Regions from separate parts of the Streptomyces sp. NPDC020958 genome, predicted to be linked through region 3. Evidence: riboswitches for the same ligand, from Rfam matches in the RefSeq annotation. Region 3 holds a riboswitch; each other region holds the start of a gene.

Region 1 (2,254 bases), on a different contig from region 3:
ACGCCTCGGTGAACGTCGACACGGGCCTCGACGGGTCATCCAGCTCCTCGGGTTCTGCCGACTCGTCCTCCGGTTTGTCGGACTCGTCCTCCACGAGTGACTCCGGCGACTCCGGCGCGTCGTCCGCGACGAAGGGCCCCGGGACCGAATCCGCGTCCCCTGCTCCGAGTTCCAGCGCGAGTGACACCTCGAAGGCGCCCACTTCCGGCACATCCGACAGTGCGGGCAAGGTGGACAAGTCGGCACCTTCTGCCTCCGCCTCCTCGAAGGCCCACGAGAATCCGGTGATTCCGGACTCCAGTGACGACTCGGACCACTCGTGGCAGACCGGCGGCTCTTGGAGTCTGGTCGACACGGGTGCCGTCAGCAGCGGCGGCAAGCATCGCGGTGACTCGGCGGACGAAAGTGTGACAAAAGGTCAGGGGGTCGCATCCTCCGGCCGTCACGCCTCCGCCGACGCCGCCGGTACCTACACCGTCCGTGACGGCGACACCCTCGCCTCCATCGCCGACTCCCTTGGCCTCGACGGCGGGTGGCGCGCGCTCTACGCGGTGAACAAGGCCGACATCGGCGCCGACCCGAACGACATCGCCTCCGGTCAGACCCTGAAACTCGGTAGCTGAACGGGCCAAATGGGGCGGGAGTTGACGCCCCGTTTGGAGATTATTGTCCGCTTTGGTGAAAGTGTGGGATGAGTCTCAGAAGCCCTGATCATCTTTGAAATTCACCTGATCGTCTGTTTACGGTCGAGGCCGCTCGTCACCGCGAGCCCCGGCTGTCGCAACGCCGAGTCCTGCCAGCGGCCGCCCGGGAACAGTCGTCGCGTCAAGCGCCGTAGGCAGGAGCGGGGGACCCAAGGTAAGCGCCGGGTCCGGCAGTTGAGCCCTCAGGGGCCTCACGGCCGAAAGGCCGCCGGAACCGGCTAGGGGTGGAGCCGCGCGTCTCGCGAGAGCGGGCCGTGCGGCCGGGCAACTCAACCGGCCCGAACCCGACAGCTCACCTCGCAGGCGTCGGTGAGGGGATCTTCCATGCTGTTTTCCGGCAAGGGCAAGCACCGTCGTCCGTCCAAGGCCGTCCGCGCCATCGCCGTCGCCGGTGTCACCGGTGCCGCCGTCGCCGCCCCGCTGATGGCGGCCGGTGGCGCCTCCGCCGCCACCGCCTCCGAGTGGGACACCGTCGCCCAGTGCGAGTCCGGCGGCAACTGGTCGATCAACACCGGCAACGGCTACTACGGCGGTCTGCAGTTCTCCGCCTCCACCTGGGCCGCGTACGGCGGCACCGCCTACGCCCCGCAGGCCGACCAGGCCACCAAGGCGCAGCAGATCCAGGTCGCCGAGAAGGTCCTCGCCGCCCAGGGCAAGGGCGCCTGGCCGGTCTGCGGCAAGGGCCTGTCCGGCGCCGCCTACACCGGCGGCACCTCCAGCTCGTCCAGCTCCAGCTCCGCCGGCTCGTCGAGCAGCGGCAGCGCCGGCACGAGCAGCCGTACGACCGGCACCCAGGCCGCCTCCCGCTCCGCCGACCGCCCGGCCGCCAAGAAGACCGTCACCACCCCGACCGGCAAGAAGGTCAAGAAGGGCGACGGCGAGTACAAGGTCGTCAAGGGCGACACCCTCAGCTCGATCGCCGAGAAGCACAAGGTGAAGGGTGGTTGGCAGGCGCTGTTCAAGCTGAACAAGGACATCGTCGACGACGCCGACGTCATCTACCCGGGCCAGCAGCTGCACCTGAAGTAAGAACCTGGGGGGTCACCCCCGTCCCCCACGGGCCCCGCTCCGGTGCGTTTCCCCCCGAACGCGCCGGAGCGGGGTTTCTCTTTGCGGTCACGCTCCTTGACCCGCTCTTCTCCCGTTCTTCATCGGGACCCCCCTTTGTTCCGCGCGTGAACAATGAGTACCGTCAGGGTGTCCACGGGCCGGTCGGTCGGCCGGCTGACGGCCCTGGGCCGGTTAGGCTCTAGTCGCAAGGCTGAGCAAGGGCCGACCAGGTCCGCGTGCGCCCCGCACAACCAGCGTCACATCCCAAGAAGGAGATGCTCGTGCCGTCCATCGACGTCGTCGTAGCCCGGGAAATCCTGGACTCCCGAGGTAACCCCACGGTCGAGGTCGAGGTCGGCCTCGACGACGGCAGCACGGGTCGTGCCGCCGTCCCGTCCGGCGCCTCCACCGGCGCCTTCGAGGCCATCGAGCTCCGTGACGGCGACCCCAACCGCTACCTCGGCAAGGGCGTCGAGAAGGCCGTCCTCGCCGTCATCGAG
Region 2 (2,254 bases), on a different contig from region 3:
TGTCGTCCCGCGGTGTCCTCCGACCCCGCCAATACCAGCAGCAACTCGCGCAGTTGCCCCTCGGCCACCCCGTAGGCGTCGAGGAGTAACCGCACATCGGCCGGTTTCACACCGCTGGCGCCGGTCTCGATCCGGCTCACTTTCGACTGGTGCCAGCCCACCAGGCGGGCGGCCTCGCCGCTCGTGAGACCCGCGCCGGTGCGCAGCGTGCGCAGTTCGGCGCCCAGTTTCCGGCGGCGTACCGCGGGACCGTTCTGCATGGGCTACTCCTTACTCAATCTGGCCGCCCATATACGGTCCGGTGTCGCAGAGTTCACCGCTTCGAGCGACAGATATATGCACATCTTGGTGGATCGCTCCCCGTGACCGGCCCCGTAATGGCAGTCTGGCGGAGAAGTACCAGTCCGGGACCGTACTCGAACCATCCCCACCGTGCCGGACTCCGGTCCCGAGGAAGTCGGACTCCGGTCCCGAGGAAAGGGACGACGTCGCCATGGCAGACCACCTGGAAGCATCCGTCACCCTGCCGAGCGAACCCGCCTCGGTCGCCGCGGCCCGGGCGTATGCGCTGGACACCCTCGCGGAGTGGGGACTGCCACCGGAGACGGACACGGCGGACACCATCCGCCTCATCGTCTCCGAACTCGCCACCAACGCCGTGCAGCACACCTTCGGGCAGTCGCCCACCTTCACGCTGGACCTCGTCCTCGACCGTGACGAGCACCTGCGCATCGGCGTCACGGACAGTCATCCGCGCTTCCCCAGGAGACTTCCCGCCGCGGTCCAGCAGGACAACGGCCGCGGCATGGTCATCATCCGCTGGCTCACCGCCGAGTACGGCGGCAGACTCCGGGTCCGCCCCACCCGGGAGGGAGGCAAGACGGTCTTCGTCGAACTGCCCTGGACGGTTCCGGCCCACCCCGTCACCGCGGCCGGCCAGCAGGAGCCGTAGCCCTGAGCTCCCGCCGGCCGGTGCGCGGCGGGGTCAGCTGACCCGGCCGTACCAGACGCTCTTCGTCCAGATCTTCTGGAGCTTCACCACGTCCCCGGTCTTCGGGGCGTGCCAGATCTTTCCCTTCCCGGCGTAGATGCCGACGTGGTACACGCTGGAACCCGAGTGGAAGAAGACCAGGTCCCCGGCCTTGCGGCTGCCGGCCGAGATGTGACGGGTCTTGTTGTACTGCTGGGCCGCCGTCCGCGGCAGGGTCTTGCCCGCCTTCTTGAACGAGTACAGCGTGAGCCCGGAGCAGTCGAACCTGTTCGGTCCGGTGGCGCCCCACCGGTAGGGTGAGCCCTTTTTCGAGGCAGCGACCTGCAGTGCCTTCGTCGCCAGCGTGGCGGCCGAGGCGTCGGAGGCGACACCAGGGATCACGATCGAGCCGCCCACGGCGGCGATCGTCAGCGCCGAGGCCGTACCGGCCCGGGCCATGAGCGACGGAACCCGATTGAGCGCAGTCATGCGCAACCCTTCGTCAGCCGCCTGTGAAGGATGACCTGTCGGATTCGGGCTGGCGAAGTTGCCCGGCCGTGTTGCCACGGCTTCACCCCAAGGGCTGCTCGGTCCGGTCATGGCGTGACCGTTCCGGCGACCCGTCGTGCTTGGGTCCTCCACTCCTGCCGATGCACTGCTGTCGACGTCATCCGGGCGGCGGCAGGACTCGGCGTCCGCCCGGACCGCCCCGCCGTGGTGGCGGGGGCTTGTCGTCAGACAGGGATCTTCACGCACTCGTGTCCGAAAATCCCAACGGAACCGGGGATTTGTGGGGTTACTCACCACCCACCCGTTCGGGTGGACAACCCTGTGTTCGATTATCCGTCAACTCCACTGCGTAGCCCCGGACCTGCGCCGAAGCCCTCCACGACCACCCTGGCGCAGGCGAGTCGAGCGGCTTTTTCGGTCAGGTAAAACCACGCCACACTCCGCCGAACGGCGGTAACCCCTTTGGGTCGTTTCAACTCCGGCCCGGGCGTGGCGTCGACACATCGGACCGGACTCCTGCGGAGGTCACCGTACGCAGTCGGGCGGGAGTGCGACGCGAGCGGTCCGGCGCTCGCCGTCGAGCACCCGCAACGCCCGTGCCAGCGTGTCCCCGTGCAGCTCCGTCTCGCCCCGTCGATGCATCAGGGCCAGCGCGTCGCGCAGCTCGGACGCCGCGCGCACCAGCGCCTGCGCGGCGCGCAGACCGCGGTAGGTGTCCTCGTTCTGCGCCGGGTTGATGCGGCCCAGCAGGTCGACCACGTCCAGGTAACGGTC
Region 3 (2,254 bases):
AGGATGTCGCCGGAAAAGGCTGACGTCAGACGTTCACTCCGTGTTTGCGGAGGTAGGCGACCGGGTCGACGTCGGAGCCGTACTCCGGGGTCGTGCGGGCCTCGAAGTGGAGGTGGGGACCGGTGGTGTTGCCGGTGGACCCGGACAGGCCGATCTGCTGGCCCGGGGTCACCTGCTGCCCCACCGAGACGCCGATGGACGACAGGTGGCCGTACTGGGTGTACATGCCGTCGGCCATCTTGATGACGACCTGGTTGCCGTACGCCCCGCCCCAGCCGGTGGAGACGACCGTGCCGGTGCCGACCGCGTGCACGACGGTGCCGGCGGCGGCGTGGAAGTCGATGCCGGTGTGGGAGCCGGAGGACCACAGGGAGCCGCCGGTCTTGTAGCCGGTGGAGACGTACGAGTCGCTGATCGGCGCGACGAAGGCGTTGAGGCGCTTGCGCTCGGCCTCCCGCGCGGCCCGTGCCTTGGCCTCGCGCTCCTTCTCGGCCCGCGCCGCGGCCCGCTCGCGCGCGGCCTGCTCGGCCGCCTTGCGCTCCGCTTCGGCCTGCTGCGCGGCGGCCTGGGCGTCGACGTGCTCGGCGACCGAGTCGCTGACCGTGATGACCGGGGTGAGACCGGTCTGCTCGACGGAGTTCTCGGCGGCGAGCGCCGGGGCGGCGGAGACGGTGCCGATGACGCCGGTGGTGGTGAGGGCCGCGATGCCGACGGCCTGCGCGGTGGTGCGCGTCACGCGGCCGGGACGGCGGTGCTTCCCGGAGGCGCACATGAACGCCATGTAGAGGCTGGTCCTTTCCTTCCCTCTCGCCTACCGGGTTAGCTGACGGGTTCGGAGCAGGAAGGTCTCCTACGGACCCCCTCGCGACACGCGCGGGCGCCCGATTCACCCCAGGGACTGCGTGGGTCCCCGGCTCCCCTGGCTCGCGCCGTACGGGGACTCGGCGATGGCTGTCCGGTGCCGCGGGCGCGGCTCGGTGCCTGACGGACAGCCCGAAGGAACCTACGGCGGCGTTCTTTCAAGACTCAAACCGATCGCGGCTTTTGTAGCGCATCCCACAGGGCAGACAGGCAACCTCCGCCCCAATTCGGACATACGAGAGCCCTGGTGGCCGACGGCCGCCAGGGCTCCGCACGCGCGCGTGGAGCTACTCCGCCGCGACGACGGTCACTTCGCCGATACCGAGGGCCTCGACGGGCTCCCTGATCTGCGCCGCGTCGCCGACGAGGACGGTCACCAGGCGGTCCACCGGGAAGGCGTTCACGACCGCCGCGGTGGCCTCCACGGTGCCGGTGGCGGCCAGTTGCCGGTAGAGCGTGGCCTGGAAGTCGTCGGGCAGGTGCTGCTCGACCTGGTCGGCGAGGGTGCCGGCGACGGCCGCCGCCGTCTCGTACTTGAGCGGCGCCACACCGACGAGGTTCTGCACGGCGACGTCGCGCTCGGCGTCGGTGAGGCCCTCGGCGGCGAGGGTGCGCAGCACCTTCCACAGGTCGTCGAGGGCGGGGCCGGTGTTCGGGGTGTCCACGGAGCCGCTGATGGCCAGCATGGCGGCACCGGTGCCGTCGGGGGCGGAGCGCAGCACCTGCCCGAAGGAGCGGACGCCGTACGTGTAGCCCTTCTCCTCGCGCAGCACGCGGTCCAGACGGGAGGTCAGGGTGCCGCCCAGGCAGTAGGTGCCGAGCACCTGGGCGGGCCAGACCCGGTCGTGCCGGTCGGGGCCGACGCGGCCGATGAGCAGCTGCGTCTGGACGGCGCCGGGGCGGTCCACGATGACCACCCGCCCGGTGTCGTCGGCGGTCACCGGCGGCACCGGCCGGGGCTCTGCGGTGGAGCCGGTCCAGGCGCCCAGGGTGTCGCCGAGCAGCGCGTCCAGGTCGATGCCGGTCAGGTCGCCGACGACGACCGCGGTGGCGGTGGCGGGGCGCACGTGACGGTCGTAGAACGCCCGTACGGCGGCGGCGTCGATCTTCTCGACGGTGTCCTCGGTGCCCTGGCGCGGGCGGGACATCCGCGCGGTCGCCGGGAACAGCTCCTTGTAGAGCTGCTTGGCGGCCCGGCGGCTGGGGTTGGCCAGCTCGTGCGGGATCTCGTCGAGGCGGTTGCGGACCAGCCGCTCGACCTCGCTGTCGGCGAAGGCGGGCGCCCTGAGGGCGTCGGAGAGCAGTCCGAGGCCCTTGGCGAGGCGGGAGGCCGGGACCTCCAGGCTGATGCGGACGCCGGGGTGGTCGGCGTGCGCGTCGAGGGTCGCCCCGG

The links. A riboswitch is a leader RNA that binds a small molecule or an ion and turns the genes downstream of it on or off. The one in region 3 is predicted to bind cyclic di-AMP.
Region 1: linked by a shared signal. The riboswitch ahead of ACZ3KP_RS14375 (transglycosylase family protein) and the one ahead of ACZ3KP_RS10835 (M23 family metallopeptidase) in region 3 are both predicted to bind cyclic di-AMP.
Region 2: linked by a shared signal. The riboswitch ahead of ACZ3KP_RS00795 (C40 family peptidase) and the one ahead of ACZ3KP_RS10835 (M23 family metallopeptidase) in region 3 are both predicted to bind cyclic di-AMP.

What each region holds. Positions count from the first base shown of each region.
Region 1 is NZ_JBVHFU010000004.1:110,227-112,480, reverse strand. It holds gene ACZ3KP_RS14380 (transglycosylase family protein) at 1-623, shown strand, start outside; cyclic di-AMP (ydaO/yuaA leader) riboswitch at 821-1,025, shown strand; gene ACZ3KP_RS14375 (transglycosylase family protein) at 1,029-1,733, shown strand; gene eno (phosphopyruvate hydratase) at 2,030-2,254, shown strand, end outside.
Region 2 is NZ_JBVHFU010000001.1:172,143-174,396, forward strand. It holds gene ACZ3KP_RS00785 (helix-turn-helix domain-containing protein) at 1-260, opposite strand, end outside; gene ACZ3KP_RS00790 (ATP-binding protein) at 494-952, shown strand; gene ACZ3KP_RS00795 (C40 family peptidase) at 986-1,459, opposite strand; cyclic di-AMP (ydaO/yuaA leader) riboswitch at 1,463-1,647, opposite strand; gene ACZ3KP_RS00800 (hypothetical protein) at 2,006-2,254, opposite strand, start outside.
Region 3 is NZ_JBVHFU010000003.1:120,083-122,336, reverse strand. It holds gene ACZ3KP_RS10835 (M23 family metallopeptidase) at 26-781, opposite strand; cyclic di-AMP (ydaO/yuaA leader) riboswitch at 794-957, opposite strand; gene ACZ3KP_RS10830 (M16 family metallopeptidase) at 1,149-2,254, opposite strand, start outside.